DNA from 2 places in the Pontibacter sp. MBLB2868 genome. Region 2 is predicted to be linked to the other one. Evidence: riboswitches for the same ligand, from Rfam matches in the RefSeq annotation. Region 2 holds a riboswitch; the other holds the start of a gene.
The links. Region 2 has a riboswitch for S-adenosylmethionine ahead of ACSX1A_RS11545 (O-acetylhomoserine aminocarboxypropyltransferase/cysteine synthase family protein). Riboswitches for the same ligand answer to the same signal wherever they lie in the genome.
Positions count from the first base shown of each region.

Region 1 (9,461 bases), 1.2 Mb from region 2:
TTTCATGCCTCGTCGCTCCATCTCCTGCGCCACATACACCATTTCATCCAAAGATGGCGTGATCAAACCACTTAAGCCGATAATATTTACCTGCTGCTTTTGGGCTTCCGTCAGAATCGTATCCAGGTGCACCATCACGCCCAGGTCTATTACCTCATAATTATTGCAAGCCAACACAACACCCACAATATTCTTCCCGATATCGTGTACATCACCCTTTACAGTAGCCATCAGTATTTTACCTTGCGAAGAAGAGGAGGAGCCGGCCTTCTCCGCCTCCATGTACGGCAGCAGGTAAGCTACAGACTTTTTCATGACACGGGCACTTTTCACCACCTGCGGCAGGAACATCTTACCTGCCCCAAACAGATCTCCGACAACAGACATCCCTGCCATCAGCGGACCCTCGATCACATCAAGGGTTTTGGCAGCTTTCTGACGGGCTTCCTCAGTATCCTCTTCAATGTACTCTACAATACCTTTTACCAGCGCATGTTTTAAACGCTCTTCCACAGGGGCCTCGCGCCAGGCACTGTCAGCTGCTGTAGCTGTTTTACCTTTTCCTCTGATCGTTTCAGCGTAGGCCACCAGTTTCTCGGTAGCTTCAGGATGACGGTTAAAGATGACGTCTTCAATAAGATCACGGAGTTCTTCCGGAACTTCTTCATAAATGCCAAGCATGCCTGCGTTCACAATTCCCATGTCCATACCAGCCTGGATCGCATGATACAGGAAAACGGTGTGCATGGCCTCACGTACGGCATCGTTACCCCGGAAGGAGAAAGACAGGTTACTTACACCGCCGCTTACCTGTGCGTGCGGCAGGTTGGCTTTTATCCACTTTACCGCCTCAATGTAATCAACGGCATAGTTATTATGCTCTTCTATACCTGTGGCAATAGCCAGTATGTTCGGGTCAAAAATGATATCCTGGGGCGGGAAGCCAACCTCATCAACCAGTATGCGGTAAGAGCGCTCGCAGATCTCAATGCGACGCGGCAGCGTATCTGCCTGCCCCTGCTCATCAAAAGCCATTACTACCACAGCGGCTCCATACTGCCGCACCTTGCGGGCCAGTTTCCTGAAAGCATCTTCGCCTTCTTTTAAGCTGATGGAGTTAACAATGCTTTTTCCTTGTACACACTTCAATCCAGCTTCGATCACGCTCCATTTAGAGGAGTCGATCATAATTGGCAACCTGGAAATGTCCGGTTCGGAAGCTATCAGGTTAAGAAAGTTCGTCATGGCCTGCTCCGAATCGAGCATCCCTTCATCCATATTCACATCAATGATCTGCGCCCCGCCTTCTACCTGCTGCTGCGCTACCGATAGGGCTTCTTCAAATTCTCCATTCACGATCAGGCGCGAGAATTTTTTAGAACCTGTCACGTTGGTTCGTTCGCCAATATTTACAAATAGTGTTTCAGGGGTGATGGTGAGGGGTTCGAGGCCGCTGTAACGTGGGAGAGGGGGAACCGGGGAGGGAATGTGCGGCTTATACTTTTGAACAAGATCGGAGATAACTCTGGTGTGCATAGGCGTAGTGCCACAACAACCACCAAGAATGTTTACCAGGCCTTCCTTCAGGTACTCCTCCACGATACCCCCCATCTGCTCGGCTGTTTCGTCATAGCCGCCAAAGGCATTGGGCAAACCGGCATTTGGGTAGGCGCTGATGTAACAGTCAGAGATACGCGCCAACTCCTGTATATGGGTTTTTAGTTGGCGGGCACCCAGTGCACAGTTAAAGCCAACACTTAAGATGTTTGCATGCGCGATAGAGTTCCAGAAGGCTTCCACTGTTTGGCCGGACAGGGTACGGCCACTGGCATCGGTAATAGTACCGGATACCATGATCGGAAGCTCTTTACCACCATCCTGCACGTACTGCTGTATGGCAAACAGGGCGGCTTTACAGTTCAGGGTGTCGAATACTGTCTCTACCAGCAGCAGATCGGCACCACCATCAACTAAACCACGCACCTGCTCATAGTATGCCTCTACCAGCTGGTCAAAGGTAACGGCGCGGTATCCGGGGTTATTTACGTCCGGAGAGAGGGAAGCGGTCCGGTTTGTCGGGCCAATGGCACCTGCCACAAAGCGGGGTCTGCCAGCCACTTTTGCCTCTATTTCATCTGCTGCCTCACGCGCTATTTTTGCTGATTCGTAATTCAGTTCATACACCAGGTCTTCCAGGTGATAATCGGCCATGGCTATACTGGTGCCGCTGAAAGTATTTGTTTCTACAATATCAGCTCCGGCCTCTAAATACTCGGCATGTATGGATTTAATGATATCGGGGCGGGTAATTGAAAGCAGGTCATTGTTACCTTTCAAATCACCTGGATGATCATTAAAACGTTCGCCCCTGAAATCTTCTTCTGTTAGCTTGTAACGCTGAATCATGGTGCCCATAGCGCCGTCAAGCACTAGGATGCGTTCTTTCAGCAGTTGATGAATAGGATGGTTGTGCTTCATGTCCGGTGTCTTTCTTCTCGTAAGTCTTCTGCATTAGCTTATCAAGAAGGACACCCTGCCGGGAGGATGGACATTCTTATCTTTTCCAGACGCTTTTTGCGATTGGAAGGGAATTAGCACCAGGCTTTAACAAGGTTGCTAAGACGTCATCGGGCCCTATCCCTCGGTCTTTCTTGATAAGAAGCTGTAAATTATATACATATCCGGTAAATACAAAATTTTGTTGCTCCGGACGCCTTTTTTCATGCTATAAGTATATATAAACAGAAAGGGACACTATAAGTGTCCCTTTCCTATAGAATCTTTTTCGCTTATTAGCGAATCCGACCCTATGATAGTATATACGTCCTCTAAAAAGGGCGGTTGCAGTAAAACCAACTTTAAATAAAAAAAGGGACACCTTTCGGCATCCCTTTTTTATTGCATCAACAGTGCCTGGAATTAAGCTTCTGCTTCTACCTTAGGAATTACAGAAACGTAAGAACGGTTCTTCTTACCTTTTCTGAAAGATACGATGCCATCAACCAACGCAAATAGTGTGTGGTCTTTACCCATGCCTACGTTAGCGCTTGGGTGATGCGCAGTACCTCTTTGTCTTACAATGATGTTACCAGCGATGATATCCTGGCCACCGTAAATCTTAACACCTAGTCGTTTAGAATGCGACTCGCGGCCGTTATTAGAACTACCAGCTCCTTTTTTGTGTGCCATTTTTTTAAAATTTAGTTCAGGTTAGCGGGGGCGTCCCCTGAAAAGATTCTTCGATTAATTTCTTCTTACTGCTTAACCAATGCTCTCGATCAGGACCTTTGTGAAGTGCTGGCGGTGACCATTCTTCTTACGGTATCCTTTTCTTCTCTTCTTTTTGAAAACGATCACTTTGTCGCCTTTCACGTTGCCAAGGATTTTACCAACCACTTTAACACCGCTAACGAAAGGAGCACCAAGTGTTACAGTGCCATTATCATCAGTAAGAAGAACATTGGTGAACTCAACGGCGTCACCCTCATTGCCGGAAAGCTTGTTAGCGTAGATGAACTTGCCGTTCTCTACTTTGGTCTGTTGACCTGCGATTTCTACAATTGCGTACATCAGCTTCAATGTATAATTTAAAATTAGTCTGCAAAAGTACGGTACATATTTTAATTATGCAAAGGCTTGTTTTATAATTTGTAAAAACAGAGCCAACACTTACACATATTTATGTGGATAACATTGTTGACATCTACATGCATATTTGAAGCACCTGTTAAAAAACCACAGAAACACCTCAGGATTAACACGATACGGCGCCACTTAGTAATCCACATTTTCCACACCACCTGTGTAAATCTCTGGGTGCATTTACATTCCTTACCCATTGCGCCTCATTAAAAGCAAAATAAAACTCCTGAATCGCAGGCAAATCTGACACAAAACGCTTATAACACACCAAAAAAGGCATCTAACATATATTTAATAGTTTCTTAATAATATAATAACAAAACTATATAGTTGATAACTCATGTGGATAACCATGTTTATACACGCGTAATAATCAAACAGCCAATCAGTTAACCAAGTGTGCATAAATTGAACAACTTTAACCCCTGAAATCAAGTTCATTTCTATATATTTGAAGTCATGATATTCTGCTACACTTACCAGGTGTTACCCAGAACAATTGATCCCATGGGGTGTTTTCTAAGCAAAATGCTTACCCCTTCAACCAATAAAACGCTTATTTAATTGATTATGGAGCCAATTTTACAAGAGAACCCAAACCGCTTTGTCTTATTCCCGATTCAGAACGATGCAGTGTGGCAGATGTATAAACAAGCAGAAGCCAGTTTCTGGACAGCTGAAGAGATTGACCTGAGCCAGGATCTTAAAGATTGGGAAAGCCTTAATGATGGTGAGCGACACTTTATCACGCATGTACTTGCTTTCTTTGCAGCCTCTGATGGCATTGTAAACGAGAACCTGGCCATTAACTTCATGCAGGAGGTGCAGTTACCGGAGGCACGTTGCTTTTATGGCTTCCAGATCATGATGGAGAATATCCACTCTGAAACATACTCTCTCCTTATAGATACCTATGTAAAGAAGCAAAGTGAGAAAGACCACTTGTTCAATGCTCTTGAAACGGTGCCTTGCGTGAAGAAAAAAGGGGAGTGGGCATTAAAGTGGATCAACAGCGAGAATTTTGTAGAGCGTTTGATCGCTTTTGCGGCTGTGGAGGGTATCTTCTTCTCGGGCTCTTTCTGCTCAATCTTCTGGCTTAAGAAACGTGGCTTAATGCCTGGTTTAACATTCTCTAACGAGCTTATCAGCCGTGACGAAGGCCTGCACTGCGATTTTGCCTGCCTGCTGTACTCTATGCTGCAAAACAAGCTGTCGGAAGAGCGCGTGCATGAGATCATTCGCGATGCCGTGAGTATTGAGCAGGAATTTGTTACAGATGCTTTGCCAGTAGATCTGATTGGTATGAATTCTAAGCTGATGAGCCAGTACATCGAGTTTGTGGCTGACAGGCTTATAGTAGCGCTTGGCTATCAGAAGATCTATAACGCTACAAACCCATTCGACTTTATGGAAATGATCTCGCTTCAGGGCAAGACAAATTTCTTCGAAAAACGCGTAGGCGAGTATCAGAAGGCTGGAGTTTTAGGAGACAAAGACAAAAACGTTTTTTCTCTGGACGAAGACTTTTAACATATATAGAGAATTCGTATGTTTAGGTAGCCAAAGGGAAAAAGCTCATCTTCTTTCCCTTCCTTTACCTAATTATATTTAATAGCCTACCGCTCGGTCTACCACCAAAATGCACGGTTTAGCAGCCTGAGCGTAATCTTAGCTGGCACCTCGCCAACTAAAGGGGTAACTCACTCCCCTATATAGTTAAAGCATTTAGCTTTACTTACAATCATTTGTACTACAACGGTTTATGCTGCCAACAGCGTATTGCCTGCTTGTATACTTCACTATAGAACAACCGCCTCCTGCAAAGGCAGGGGCTCCTTATATATCCTATTAATAAACCGGGCCCTTGACACCCGCTAAATGTATATGCTATGCTAGTAGTAAAACGAGACGGCCGCCGCGAATCCGTCAAATTTGATAAGATCACTGCAAGAATCGAGAAGCTGTGCTATGGCTTGCACATGGACTATGTGTCGCCGATTGAGGTAGCCAAAAAGGTGATTGATGGCATCTATGATGGCGTTACCACTGTAGAGCTGGATAACCTGGCCGCTGAAACAGCTGCTTCGCTTACAACCAAGCACCCGGATTATGCTACACTAGCGGCGCGGGTAGCTATTTCGAACCTGCACAAGGTTACAAGCAAGTCGTTCTCTAACACCATGAAGCGCCTCTATACCTATGAGGACCCTAAGACAGGTGAGAACGCATCGCTGATAGCCAAAGATGTGTATGAGATCATCCGTAAGCACGCGGCCCTGCTCGATTCAACCATCATTTATGACCGCGACTACAACTATGATTACTTTGGATATAAGACACTGGAGCGCTCTTACCTGCTTCGCCTGGATGGCAAGATCGTAGAGCGTCCGCAGCATATGTTGATGCGTGTGGCCGTGGGTATTCACAAGGAGGACATCGAATCTGCCATCGAGACTTATAATCTCATGTCTGAAAAGTGGTTTACACACGCCACACCAACATTATTTAACGCAGGTACACCAAAACCGCAGTTATCATCGTGCTTCCTGTTAACCATGAAGGACGACAGCATACCGGGCATTTACGATACCCTGAAGCAGTGTGCACAGATATCGCAGAGTGCCGGAGGCATTGGCCTGAGCATCCACAATGTACGTGCAACCGGTTCTTATATAAAAGGCACAAACGGCACGTCCAATGGTATCATCCCGATGCTGAAGGTGTTTAACGACACGGCCCGCTACGTGGACCAGGGTGGTGGTAAGCGCAAAGGCGCTTTCGCGATCTACCTGGAGCCCTGGCATGCTGATATCTTCGATTTCCTGGAACTGAAGAAGAACCACGGTAAGGAAGAGAATCGCGCCCGCGACCTGTTCTATGCACTCTGGACGCCAGACCTGTTTATGCAGCGCGTAGAAGAGAACGGCGACTGGAGCCTGTTCTGCCCGAACGAAGCACCCGGACTGGCTGAGTGCTGGGGCAAAGATTTCGAGCGCCTGTACAATAAGTATGAGCGTGAGGGACGTGCCCGCAAAACAGTAAAAGCGCAGGAGCTGTGGTTCCATATCCTGGAGTCGCAGATTGAGACAGGTACTCCATACATGCTGTACAAAGACCACGCAAACCGCAAGTCTAACCAGCAGAACCTTGGCACGATCAAGAGCTCTAACCTGTGTACGGAGATCATGGAATATACCAGCGAGGACGAGGTGGCAGTATGTAACCTGGCTTCTTTAGCACTGCCTCGTTACGTGAAGGAAAATCAGGATGGAAGCAAGGAGTTTGATCACCAGAAGCTATTTGATGTAACATACCATGCTACTGTTAACCTGAACAAGGTTATCGACATAAACTATTACCCGGTAAAAGAGGCGCAGAACTCTAACATGCGTCACCGCCCTATTGGTTTAGGTGTGCAGGGCCTTGCAGATACGTTTATCCACCTTCGCATGCCATTCGAAAGCGATGAAGCACGCGGCCTGAACAAGGATATCTTCGAGACGATCTATTTTGCAGCCATGACGGCTTCTAAGGATCTGGCGAAGAAGAATGGTGCATATGAAACGTTCAAAGGCTCTCCGCTGTCAGAGGGTAAATTCCAGTTCGACCTGTGGGGCGTAACGCCTGAATCTGGCCGTTGGGATTGGGAAAGCCTGCGCAAAGATGTAATGGAGTATGGTGTACGGAACTCACTGTTAGTAGCGCCTATGCCTACTGCTTCTACGGCACAGATCCTGGGTAACAATGAGTCGTTTGAGCCTTATACTTCTAATATTTACCTGCGTCGTGTATTGTCTGGTGAGTTTATGGTTGTAAACAAGCACCTGCTGAAGGACCTGATCGCGCTAGGCATCTGGAACGACAGATTGAAGCAGGATATCATAGCAGCTAATGGCTCGATTCAGGATATACCGAACATCCCGCAGCACATCAAAGACCTGTATAAGACAGTGTGGGAGATAAGCCAGCGCACAGTAATAGATATGAGTGCTGAGCGTGGTGCTTACATCTGCCAGAGCCAGTCGCTGAACCTGCACGTACAGAACGTGAACTTCGGCAAGCTGACCTCCATGCACTTCCACGCCTGGAAGACCGGCTTGAAGACAGGAATGTATTACCTGCGCACTAAGTCTGCCGTAGATGCCATTAAGTTTACTGTAGAGAAACAAGCCGCCGAAACCCTTTCGCCGGTATACAACCAAGAGCAGAATCGCAGCGACATGAGTTGCAGTCTGGATAACCCGGACGCTTGCGAAGCTTGCGGATCGTAAATAACTAAAGAAGGAGGGCTGATTGTCCTCCTTCTTATTTTTCCTACCTATAAAACACCTCTGTGACTGCAGGCGTCCTGCCAGCGGATAGAATACTGTTGCTTATACTTTGTCTGCTCACAATGTCTTTCTTGAATAGCAGATACTATAATCTATCAAAAACAAAAAATGAAATTTGATTCTCCTCGACTTGCAGAAAGAAGGCAAGGACAGAACACTCTAACATATTTACTACACCAACGAACTAAGATTCGTGTAATTCACTATGCTTGTGAAGCCTTCATAAACCCCTATAATAGAACCCCTAGAATTACATCAATATCTGTTTATGATCTTGACAAAAAACAAGTTGAATCATTCTCGCTACACCTTTCGGCTCAAGAAATGGGGCTTATAGATCAAGAGTTAAAGGAACATGAGTTAGATATAGTAGAAAAAGATTTCCTTAATAAATTCTTTAAGTACATAAGATCTAACAAGTCATGTAAGTGGGTTCATTGGAAGATGAAAGACTTCACCTATGGGTTTCAAGTTTTAGAGTTACGATTCAAGTCATTAAAAGGGAAACCTGCGAGAGTTCAACATGAAAGTAAATATGATCTTTCAGAAATTTTGAAACAGCTTTATTCAAATAAATATGAACCAAAAGGGGATATAGGGAAACTGTTATCACTTGCTAAAAGGAATGGGTTTAAGCCTGTTAGAGCGCTTACAGGAATAGAGGAGGCTGAAGCATATATTCAAAAAAATTATCATTTACTACATCACTCTACACAGAAGAAAGTTGAGTGCCTAGCATTCATTTTGGAGGAAGCGGCCTGTGATAAATTAAAAGTAGCTGCACGTTTTTACCACATTTATGGCTCTGATTTTACGGGCTTTGTAAAATGCGCTATGGAACACCCTACTTATTCTGTACTTAGCATGCTGGCTACTTTTTATCCATTCTACTCTAACTTACTTCCGTCTAAGCAAATTTTAGTTTCAGGTGTAACACCTGTTTTAGGAATTATGAAAGAGCTTCTTGGTTTGTGAAACCATACCCTAAAACTATTTGTAAACAAACATTCATGACCTCGCGGCGTCTTAATGCCCCGCGAGTGTCTTGCTTTTCTGCTACGAAACATAGCCTTTATACCATCTGCATGAACTGCAGTCTAAATTTGGCAATTCTGATTATACTCTACAATAGCGCCAAAATAATCTCCCTTGCTCAGGGCTTCGTTTTAACTGTCTTGGTCTCTAACAAATTCCAGAACATTAGTTGAGTTGAAGGGCAGAAGTTCCCCATCTCCCTTCTGTATGTATAGCAGCGATTTACCACCTGTAGCATTGGGTAGTTTACTATAGCCATTAATGCTACCTACAATTGTCTGAAAAAAACCAATGATCACCCTTGGGCTCCCCCTTTATCTCAAACTCGCCCCATAACCGAACAACAAACTGGGTCTGGATAAACCGTCACTTTTTCGCCGAAGACTTTATAGCTAAAGTAATGCTTGCCTTTATCTGAAAGTATACGTGTTTCAGCTATATCCTCGGAGCCAT
Region 1 is NZ_CP196710.1:3,891,728-3,901,188, forward strand. It holds gene metH (methionine synthase) at 1-2,478, opposite strand, end outside; SAM riboswitch class I at 2,552-2,661, opposite strand; gene rpmA (50S ribosomal protein L27) at 2,920-3,189, opposite strand; gene rplU (50S ribosomal protein L21) at 3,262-3,570, opposite strand; gene ACSX1A_RS16570 (ribonucleoside-diphosphate reductase small subunit) at 4,213-5,172, shown strand; gene ACSX1A_RS16575 (ribonucleoside-diphosphate reductase subunit alpha) at 5,532-7,913, shown strand; gene ACSX1A_RS16580 (hypothetical protein) at 8,082-8,948, shown strand.
Region 1: another riboswitch for S-adenosylmethionine. It lies ahead of metH (methionine synthase); the one in region 2 lies ahead of ACSX1A_RS11545 (O-acetylhomoserine aminocarboxypropyltransferase/cysteine synthase family protein).

Region 2 (9,461 bases):
CTCCAAGCTTTTGTGCCAACACTATATCTTTTGCAGTGATAGTGTCTATACCAAAACATAGCACATGGTCAGGCTGCACAAAAACTCCGAACGCATGTGCTGCTATCAGGCATATTTTATGAAGCGCATCATATCCCTGCACATCCATAGCCGGATCAGCTTCAGCAAAACCCAGTTCCTGTGCCTGAACCAAGGCAGCTTCGTAAGTGCTTCCATCCGTGTCCAGCCTGGATAGTATGTAGTTAGAAGAGCCATTCAAAATACCGCGCACCTGTAATAAAGGCTCGGTGCCGTAGTAGGCTTCCAGGGTCCTAAGTATAGGTATACTGCCACAAACAGCCGCCTCATACAACAGCCTGCCGCCATAGTGCTTTTGCAGTGCTACTAGCTCCGGCAGGTTTTCTGCCACTACTTTTTTGTTTGCTGAAACTACGGTTTTACCGGCTTTCAGTGCCTGTCTAATCAGTATAAGCGCCTCAGCCGGGTCGTTGATCAACTCTGTCAGGATAAGGAGGGAGTCATCCTGCAACAACTCCTGCGGATCATAAGTGAAAGCGGAGGCAGGAAGGGAGCGGGCTTTTCCCTTGTCCCGCACACAAATTCTGGCAACCTCCATTTGGCGGTTATACTGCAGCACATCATATAGCCCTTGGCCTACACAGCCAAAGCCAAGTATACCTATTCTGTTAGTAAGCATGTTTCTCATAGTTTAGTGCTTGAATATTTTCGGCTTCATAAAACGTAGAGATCGCCTTTGTTAACTGATCGCACTCTACTAAAAACCCATCGTGTCCGTAATCAGACTTGATCAAATAAAAAGCGGAGCCAGGCACCTGCTCATGTAAATATTGTTGCTCCTGCACCGGAAACAACAGATCTGAATCTACGCCAACAAACAAAGTTTTCGCTTTCAGGTGCGCGAGTGCTTTCACGATTCCCCCTCTACCACGACCAATGTTATGAGAGTCCATTACTTTGGAGAGCAGCCAATAGGTATAGGCGTTAAACCTGCCGGCCAGCTTCTCTCCCTGGTACTCCTGGTAAGTTGATGCTCTAAAATTATCAGTTATGCTGTTGCCTGGTTCTTGCTGGGTTTGCTCATAGGTGTTATAGTGCCTGTAGGAAAGCATTGCTATGGCTCTGGCCGTTTTCAGTCCTTCAAGACCTGCTGTTTTACTGTACTCAGCCCAGGTTGGATCCAGACGGATAGCCATGCGCTGGCTTTCATTAAAAGCAATACCCCACGCCGAATGACGCGCATTGGATGCAACATGCACCAATCGCTTAAATACTTCGGGTCTTTGCAAAGCCCACTCCAGCGCCTGCTGCCCTCCCAACGAACCGCCAATCAGGGTATGCACCTGCGTTACCGCCAGGTCCTGGCGCAGCAGATCAAAAGCAGCCACAATATCACGGTTGGTCAGTTGCGGAAAGTCATGGAAGTATGGTTTTAATGTGTTTGGATTAACAGACAGCGGACCAGTTGAACCATAGCACCCGCCCAGGGTATTTGCACAGATCACAAACCAATCGGCTGGATCAAAAAGTTTTCCTTTTCCAAACAACTCTCCCCACCAATCGGTAAATTCAGAGTTGCCTGTAAGGGCATGGCAGACCCATATCACATTATTACGGTTGCTGTTGAGGTAGCCATAGGTAGTATAAGCCAACTGGAAGCCGGGGAGTGTGGTCCCGGACTCCAGCTGAAACTGTTGCTGATAGTGGAAAGTATGTTGCTCAAGCATGACTATGTTTAACTTAAAATCGCTTCCGGCTCGGTAATCCGTACCTGCGCAAAAGCCTGTTCAAAATCTGCTTTGATATCGTTTATATGTTCTATACCGGCAGACACACGGAGTAGAGTCGGGTCTACTCCTGCATTTATCTGTTCGGTATCGCTTAGTTGTTGATGTGTAGTAGAAGCCGGGTGAATGATAAGGGTTTTAGCATCACCCACATTGGCCAGATGGCTTACAAGTGTCAGGCTATTTACAAATTTCTCTGCCTGTTTCTTATCACCCTTTATCTTAAAGGACAGAACACCTCCGAAACCTCGTTTCAGATACTTTTTAGCCAGTTTATGATAGTTGCTGCTCTCCAGCCCCGGATAATTAACCGACTCTACCAGTTCATGCTGTTCCAGCCACTTTGCCAGTTCCAGCGCATTTTGTACTGTTCTGTCAACACGCAGCGAGAGTGTTTCCAGGCCTTGCAGCAGCAGGAAAGAGTTGAATGGGCTAAGCGCCGGGCCAAAATCACGTAATCCTTCCACACGTGCCCGAATGGCAAAAGCAATGTTTCCGAAAGGCCCGTCAGCACCAAATACCTCCCAAAAATTAAGCCCGTGGTAACCATCAGATGGCTCAGAAAACTGTGGAAACTTACCATTGCCCCAGTTAAAATTGCCGCCATCCACAATCACACCGCCAATACTGGTACCGTGCCCTCCTATCCATTTTGTTGCAGACTCCACAACCACATTGGCGCCATGTTCCAATGGTCTGAACAGATATCCTCCTGCCCCAAAAGTATTATCAACTACCAGCGGAATCTCATACTTCTGCGCCAATGCTGCAATCGCCTCAAAATCCGGAATGTTAAACCTTGGGTTTCCAATAGTTTCCACGTAGATCGCCTTTGTATTTTCATCTATGTGTTCTTCAAAGCTATTTACTGCATCGTCTTTAGCAAATCGTACTTCAATTCCCAAGCGCTTAAATGCCACTTTAAACTGGTTATAAGTACCGCCATACAAGAAACCGGTGGAAACAAAATTATCTCCGGCCTGCAGGATGTTGTTTAGGGCAATGAACTGTGCCGCCTGACCAGACGCTACTGCTACTGCTGCTACGCCTCCTTCCAGTGCCGCAACACGCTTTTCGAACACATCTGTAGTTGGATTCATGATGCGGGTATAAATATTCCCAAACTCTTTCAGGGCAAACAGGTTAGCGCCATGTTCAGCGTTTTTGAAAGTATAGGAAGTTGTCTGGTAAATTGGCACAGCACGCGATTGTGTGGTGGGATCTACTTCCTGGCCAGCGTGTAGCTGCAATGTTTCGAAATGCAATGGTGTTGACATGATAGTTTAATTATAAATTTGGAGATAAAATATACAATGGAATAAAGACAGGACTAACTGCAGGTATGCGTTGAGGTATACAACAGACGCAGGTCTGCAGAAAAGCCATTAAGTGCTAAAATGTGGGATCTAGGCTAGCAACAACAGCAAGCCATCATGCGCATGGGCTTGCACATGTTTAAAGTACGCTGCATGCAAAGCGCAACGAAAAACAGCGTGAGTTTACCAACCAAGGATGTTGGTAACGGTACTACTAAAAAATGTTCTGTGTGATTGATTCCCTTTTTCATAAACGTATCAATTTATATTCTTCCGGATAATCCGGAATCAGGAATTAGCACCTTTTACCACGTTGGTTAGGTTGCTAGCGCTTCACAGAGCCTGTCTCTCCGCGCTTCTTTATAAATCAATTTTCCGTGTAGGGATAACTGACTTGATGTTGCAAGTATACGCCAGCAAATTTTAAAAAGCCAAAAATAATTTCAAGTATTTTTCTGAATGTTTTCTTCCGTAAAAAGTATAAATCGTTAAAAATTCATAATCACAATAATACCTTTTCTAACAGATAATTGGCTCCTCCATCATCTGCTTATCTTTACTTAAAGCGCCAGATATCCCTGTTATCATAAAACTTACAAACATGTAGGCGCACCAGCTGTTGGAAAGTATAATTAGCACCTCCTAAAGAGGTTTTTTCTCGTTTTAAGTAACAACTATGAAGATATTGCTGACAGGTGCCAACGGATATATCGGAAAACGGCTCCTGCCTCTTTTGGTAGAGCAGGGACATGAAGTCACATGCCTTGTCCGGGACCCGAGGCGATTCGGATTACCCGCCACACTTAAAGAAAAAGTCCAAGTTGAAAAAGGTGATCTTTTAGACCTTAACTCGCTAAAAAACTTACCACCTGACATAGATACTGCCTATTATCTGGTGCACTCGATGGGTGGTGACGGGAAAGATTTCTCTAAAATGGAGGACCAGGCAGCAAGAAATTTTACGGTTTCCCTGAACACGACTTCTGCAAAACAAATCATTTACCTGAGCGGAATCGCCAATGTAGGCAACCTGTCTACGCATCTTTCCTCCAGGTTGCATGTTGAGGATGTTTTAGCAGAAGCAAAAGCAAGCCTGACAGTATTACGTGCAGCCATCATCATAGGCTCAGGCAGTGCCTCGTTCGAAATATTACGTGATCTGGTTGAGAAACTACCTGTAATGATAACCCCCAAATGGCTAAAGTCCAAGTGCCAGCCAATTGGCATCCGGGACGTTATTTTTTACCTCACACAAGTGCAGGGCGATCAGCGTTTTTATGGTAAAAGCTTTGAGATCGGCGGTCCGGAGGTAATGACATATAAAGAAATGATCCTGAGGTTTGCCAAACTTCGTGGTCTGAAACGATACATTATTTCAGTACCCGTGCTCACCCCCCGGCTCTCCTCCTACTGGCTATACTTCGTGACCAGCACCAGCTTCAGCCTGGCCAGAAACCTGGTGGACAGCCTCCGAAACGATGTTGTGGTGATAGATCATTCTATTGAAAATTTAATCCCACATCATTGCCTCACTTTTGATCAGGCTATTAAACTGGCATTTAGCCGGATTGAGCAAAACATGGTGGTATCCAGTTGGAAGGATGCTTTGGTAAGCGGAAACATGCACCTGAACTACATGGATTTTGTACAGATACCCGAACATGGAGTGCTTACGGATAAAAAACGTAGAAAATTTAACAGACCTGTGGATGAAGTACAGCAGAACATCTGGCGCATCGGGGGTGAGCGCGGCTGGTATAAAACAGACTTTTTGTGGCGTATCAGAGGGCTGCTCGATAAAATGGTAGGTGGTGTGGGCCTCAGGCGGGGCAGGCGGAGCCCTTATGACCTTAAAGCCGGCGACACCCTGGATTTCTGGCGGGTACTGGTAGCCGACGAACAACAAAGACGCTTGCTGCTATACGCCGAGATGAGACTACCTGGTGAGGCCTGGCTTCAATTTAAGATATGCGAAGAGGCTGATGGAAACTATCTGGAACAACTAGCTGCTTATAGACCGAATGGCTTAATCGGACGATTATATTGGTATGCTGTACTGCCTTTCCATTCCATCATATTTGGTGGCATGATCGAGAATATTATCGACTACAGAAAATAAGTTCTCCCGATAATATTACTGATACAATATTCATCTGAAATTACAATTAATAGGTTCTTAAGTATAAAACTAAAAGCTATTCTCTTAGTATACTCCTATATATTTTTCAGCCTATGTTTAAGGCGCTTTAGTTGAAACAAGTTTTTGAAAATCCAATATTATTTCCTGCCCTATAATTTAATAGTTAACTTTGCTCCTCGATAACCCATCAGACCTAATGGAGGCTATAAAAGAAACCAACTTCTCCTTTCCTGGCCAGACCGGCTTTTACAGGGGCAAAGTCCGTGATGTTTATTATTTTAATGACAGGCTTGCCATTGTGGCAACGGACCGTATCTCAGCTTTTGATGTAGTGCTGCCGCGGGCAATACCTTATAAAGGGCAGGTCCTGAACCAAATTGCCAGCTTAAACTTAAAAGCCACTTCAGATATTGTTCCAAACTGGGTCATTACTACTCCTGATCCTAATGTAACCATCGGTTATCACTGCGAACCATTTAAGGTGGAAATGGTGATCCGGGGCTACCTGGCAGGCCATGCCTGGCGTGAGTATAAAGCAGGAAAGCGCAGCGTGTGTGGTGTAACTTTACCCGAAGGGCTGAAAGAAAATGATAAGCTTCCGGAGCCGATCATTACACCAACCACCAAAGCTGACGAAGGACACGATGAGGATATATCGAGAGAAGAAATTTTAGCGAAAGGATTTGTATCCGAACAAGATTACCTTAAATTAGAGCGTTATACGCGCGAGTTGTTTGCTCGGGGCACTGAGCTGGCACAGCAGCAGGGCCTTATATTGGTAGATACAAAGTATGAGTTCGGTAAGCACAAGGGAGAAGTGTATTTGATAGATGAAATTCACACTCCTGATTCTTCCCGTTACTTTTACAGCGAAGGCTATGCAGAACGGCAGGCAGCTAATGAGCCACAACGCCAGCTTTCGAAGGAATTTGTTAGGCAGTGGTTAATTGAGAATGGTTTTCAGGGACAGGAAGGCCAGCAAATACCAGAAATGACTGACAAAATAGTAGCCGGAATATCGGAGCGCTATATAGAGTTGTTCGAAGTATTTACAGGCAGGAATTTCCAAAAAGAAAACTATCAAAATGCTCTCAAACGAATTGAAGAGCAGGTAAAAGAAAACATTTTTAGTACCAATGATTACAATATTTAAAGTAGATTTGGTACATTTGCTTTTAAATCCTTATAGGTAGATCTATGAAGTACACGATTGACAAGAAAGAAAACTACACTATTATCACGATAGATGAGAAGAAGTTAGATACTTCTATCGCACCCGATTTAAAGTCAGAGTTCGTGAAGTTGAATGCTGAAGGGATCACAAACCTGATTCTTGACCTAAGCAACGTTAAATATACTGACTCCTCAGGCCTCAGCTCCATTCTGATAGCAAACCGCCTTTGCAACTCATCAAACGGATTATTAATTATGACAGGGCTTCAGGATCATGTTATGAAGCTGATCACTATCTCTAAGCTTGAGTCAGTTTTAAATATCCTGCCTACTGTAGAGGAGGCAATCGACCGTGTATTCCTGCACGAGATCGAGCAGGATCTTACTAACAAAGAAGACTAGCTATAGCCGCCTATTGTGGATTTCGAACTCAGAATATTAGGCAGTTCGTCGGCCACACCATCGGCAAACAGACATCATACCGCCCAGATCTTAACCATTGGTAATCAATACCACCTGATCGACTGTGGCGAAGGAACTCAAATGCAGCTGATGCTTTACAAAATAAAGCATCAGCGCATTTCTAGCATCTACATCAGCCACCTGCACGGTGATCATTATTTTGGCTTGCCTGGCTTGCTCTCTACAATGCATTTGCAGGGCCGACAAGCACCTCTGCACCTCTTCGGACCTCCCGGCCTCTCAGAAATCTTAAGTTTACAACTGAAGTACTCCGGTACTAACCTGTGCTATAAGCTGGTTTTCCATGAGCTGGATACAAGCAGCTATAAAAAGATATTTGAAGACAAGCAGATCACGGTTCATACTGTTCCTATGGAGCATCGCATACCCTGCTGTGGCTTTTTGTTCCGTGAAAAGCAAAAACCTCGTCCGCTAATAAAAGATAAGCTGCCCGCTTTTTTAACACCACCACAGTTAGTACGCCTTAAGTGGGGCGAGGACATACAGGATGAGCAAGGCAATGTGCTGGTACAAAACCATGAGGTAACCATGGAACCCAAGCGAAGCCGTAGTTATGCATACTGCTCCGACAGCCGATATAAGCCAGACCTGCTCCCTTACCTCTGCAACTTAGACTTACTGTATCACGAGGCCACTTTTACGAACGAATTACGTGAACGTGCCGAGTACACATTCCATAGCACTGCCCGGCAGGCCGCAGAACTTGCCGCAGCTGCTCAGGTAAACCAACTAATTATTGGTCACTTTTCTGTCCGGTATAAGGACCTCACACCCTTGCTGGAAGAAGCCAAGGAGGTGTTTCCGCAGACAAACCTCGCCACGGAAGGAAGTGTTTTTAATGTGCAGGAGTAACCGGCCAATTCTTAAAAACTTTAACAAAAAGGGTTGTTTACAGGTTAATCAGATTAATTTCCTATATTTAATCCTGGAGCTTTGCCCCTTTTAGTATCGTTATCAGAATACATAAAGAGAAGTATAAAACATGATCAAGAATAAGTTATTTACGGTAACTGGTATTTTCACTGGATTGGCAGTGCTGTTTATTATTATGCAGTTTTTCCGCATTGATAAAACAAACCCACCTGTTGATCCTTCTAAAGAGTTTGCCATGCTAACCAACCCTCCACAGGATGTACAGCTTATCCTGCAGGAGTCATGCTACGACTGCCATTCCAACGAAACTACTTACCCGTGGTACTCAAATGTCGCACCTGCTTCCTGGTTCCTGAAGAACCATATTGACGAAGGTCGCCACCACCTTAATTTTTCTGAGTGGGGAGATTATACAGCGAAAAAAGCAAACCATAAGATAGAAGAGTCAATAGAGATGGTTGAGGAAGGAGAAATGCCCATGACTTCTTATACACTACTGCACCCTGAAGGAAGGCTCACCAAAACTGAAAAAGAAAAATTGCTTACCTGGTTCAGGTCCATCAAGAAGTAAGCATTTCTGAAAACAAATTGATCCTGAAAAACTTTTAAAGTATAGCTGTTGCTGCCATTGGCGCTAAAGCTATACTTTGTGCTTTAGCACTATCACAAGCAGCTTTATTCCGAAATATACCACACAAATCGGATGATCTTGAAATGGCTAACATAATTCCATCGCAGCACCAACGCGAGAAAAAGAGAACGCAGCTGTTCCTGGTTCTCAGCGGTATCTTTATTTCCAATGCTCTTCTGGCTGAACTAATTGGCGTAAAGATATTTTCTGCTGAGGCTCTTTTTGGTTTACCAGGTGCCCAAATACCCGTGTTAGGTGGCTCAAAGCTGGATTTTAACCTAACTGCGGGAGTTATTATATGGCCTGTAGTATTTATCACTACAGATATCATAAATGAATATTTCGGAAAAGATGGTGTAAAGAAAGTAAGTATACTTACATTATTGCTTATTCTTTATGCATTTTTGATAATCAGCGCCGTAACCGGCCTGCCGCCTGCTCAGTTCTGGCTGGATGTAAATAGCTCTGATCCGCAAGGCAATGCTTTTGATATAAATTACGCCTACAACAGTGTGTACCGCCAGGGGTTAGGTATCATTATAGGCTCCGTTGCCGCATTCCTGCTCTCTCAGTTTTTAGATGCAACTGTATTCCATTGGCTGCGTCGGTTTACAGGCAGCAAAAAAATATGGCTACGTGCCACTGGGTCCACTGTAGTATCTCAGTTAATTGATTCGCTGGTCGTATTGCTGATAGCTTTTTATGCATTTGGCAACTGGTCTTTAGAGCAAGTCCTTTCGGTGGCACTGATCAACTATATTTACAAGTTCAGCATTGCTATTTTGCTTACACCTCTTCTCTATGTTGCCCATTACCTCATAGATCGTTACCTGGGGGAGGAGCAGGCAGAAGTACTCATAGAAGAGGCTGTTATTGAGAGTGAAGTTAACCACAAATAAATTTTTCCTACTGTAAGCCAAAGCCTTACATGTTACAACAATATTTTATTTGTATTTATACTTTCCTAGCTGTTACCTTTGCAATCTTGCAAAATAAAAAATGCCAGCTCACTTAGCACATACACAGATTTTTATTACCGG
Region 2 is NZ_CP196710.1:2,712,244-2,721,704, forward strand. It holds gene ACSX1A_RS11535 (homoserine dehydrogenase) at 1-706, opposite strand, end outside; gene ACSX1A_RS11540 (homoserine O-acetyltransferase family protein) at 687-1,745, opposite strand; gene ACSX1A_RS11545 (O-acetylhomoserine aminocarboxypropyltransferase/cysteine synthase family protein) at 1,754-3,082, opposite strand; SAM riboswitch class I at 3,382-3,490, opposite strand; gene ACSX1A_RS11550 (SDR family oxidoreductase) at 3,798-5,240, shown strand; gene ACSX1A_RS11555 (phosphoribosylaminoimidazolesuccinocarboxamide synthase) at 5,458-6,414, shown strand; gene ACSX1A_RS11560 (STAS domain-containing protein) at 6,459-6,836, shown strand; gene ACSX1A_RS11565 (ribonuclease Z) at 6,852-7,769, shown strand; gene ACSX1A_RS11570 (heme-binding domain-containing protein) at 7,900-8,361, shown strand; gene ACSX1A_RS11575 (queuosine precursor transporter) at 8,505-9,320, shown strand.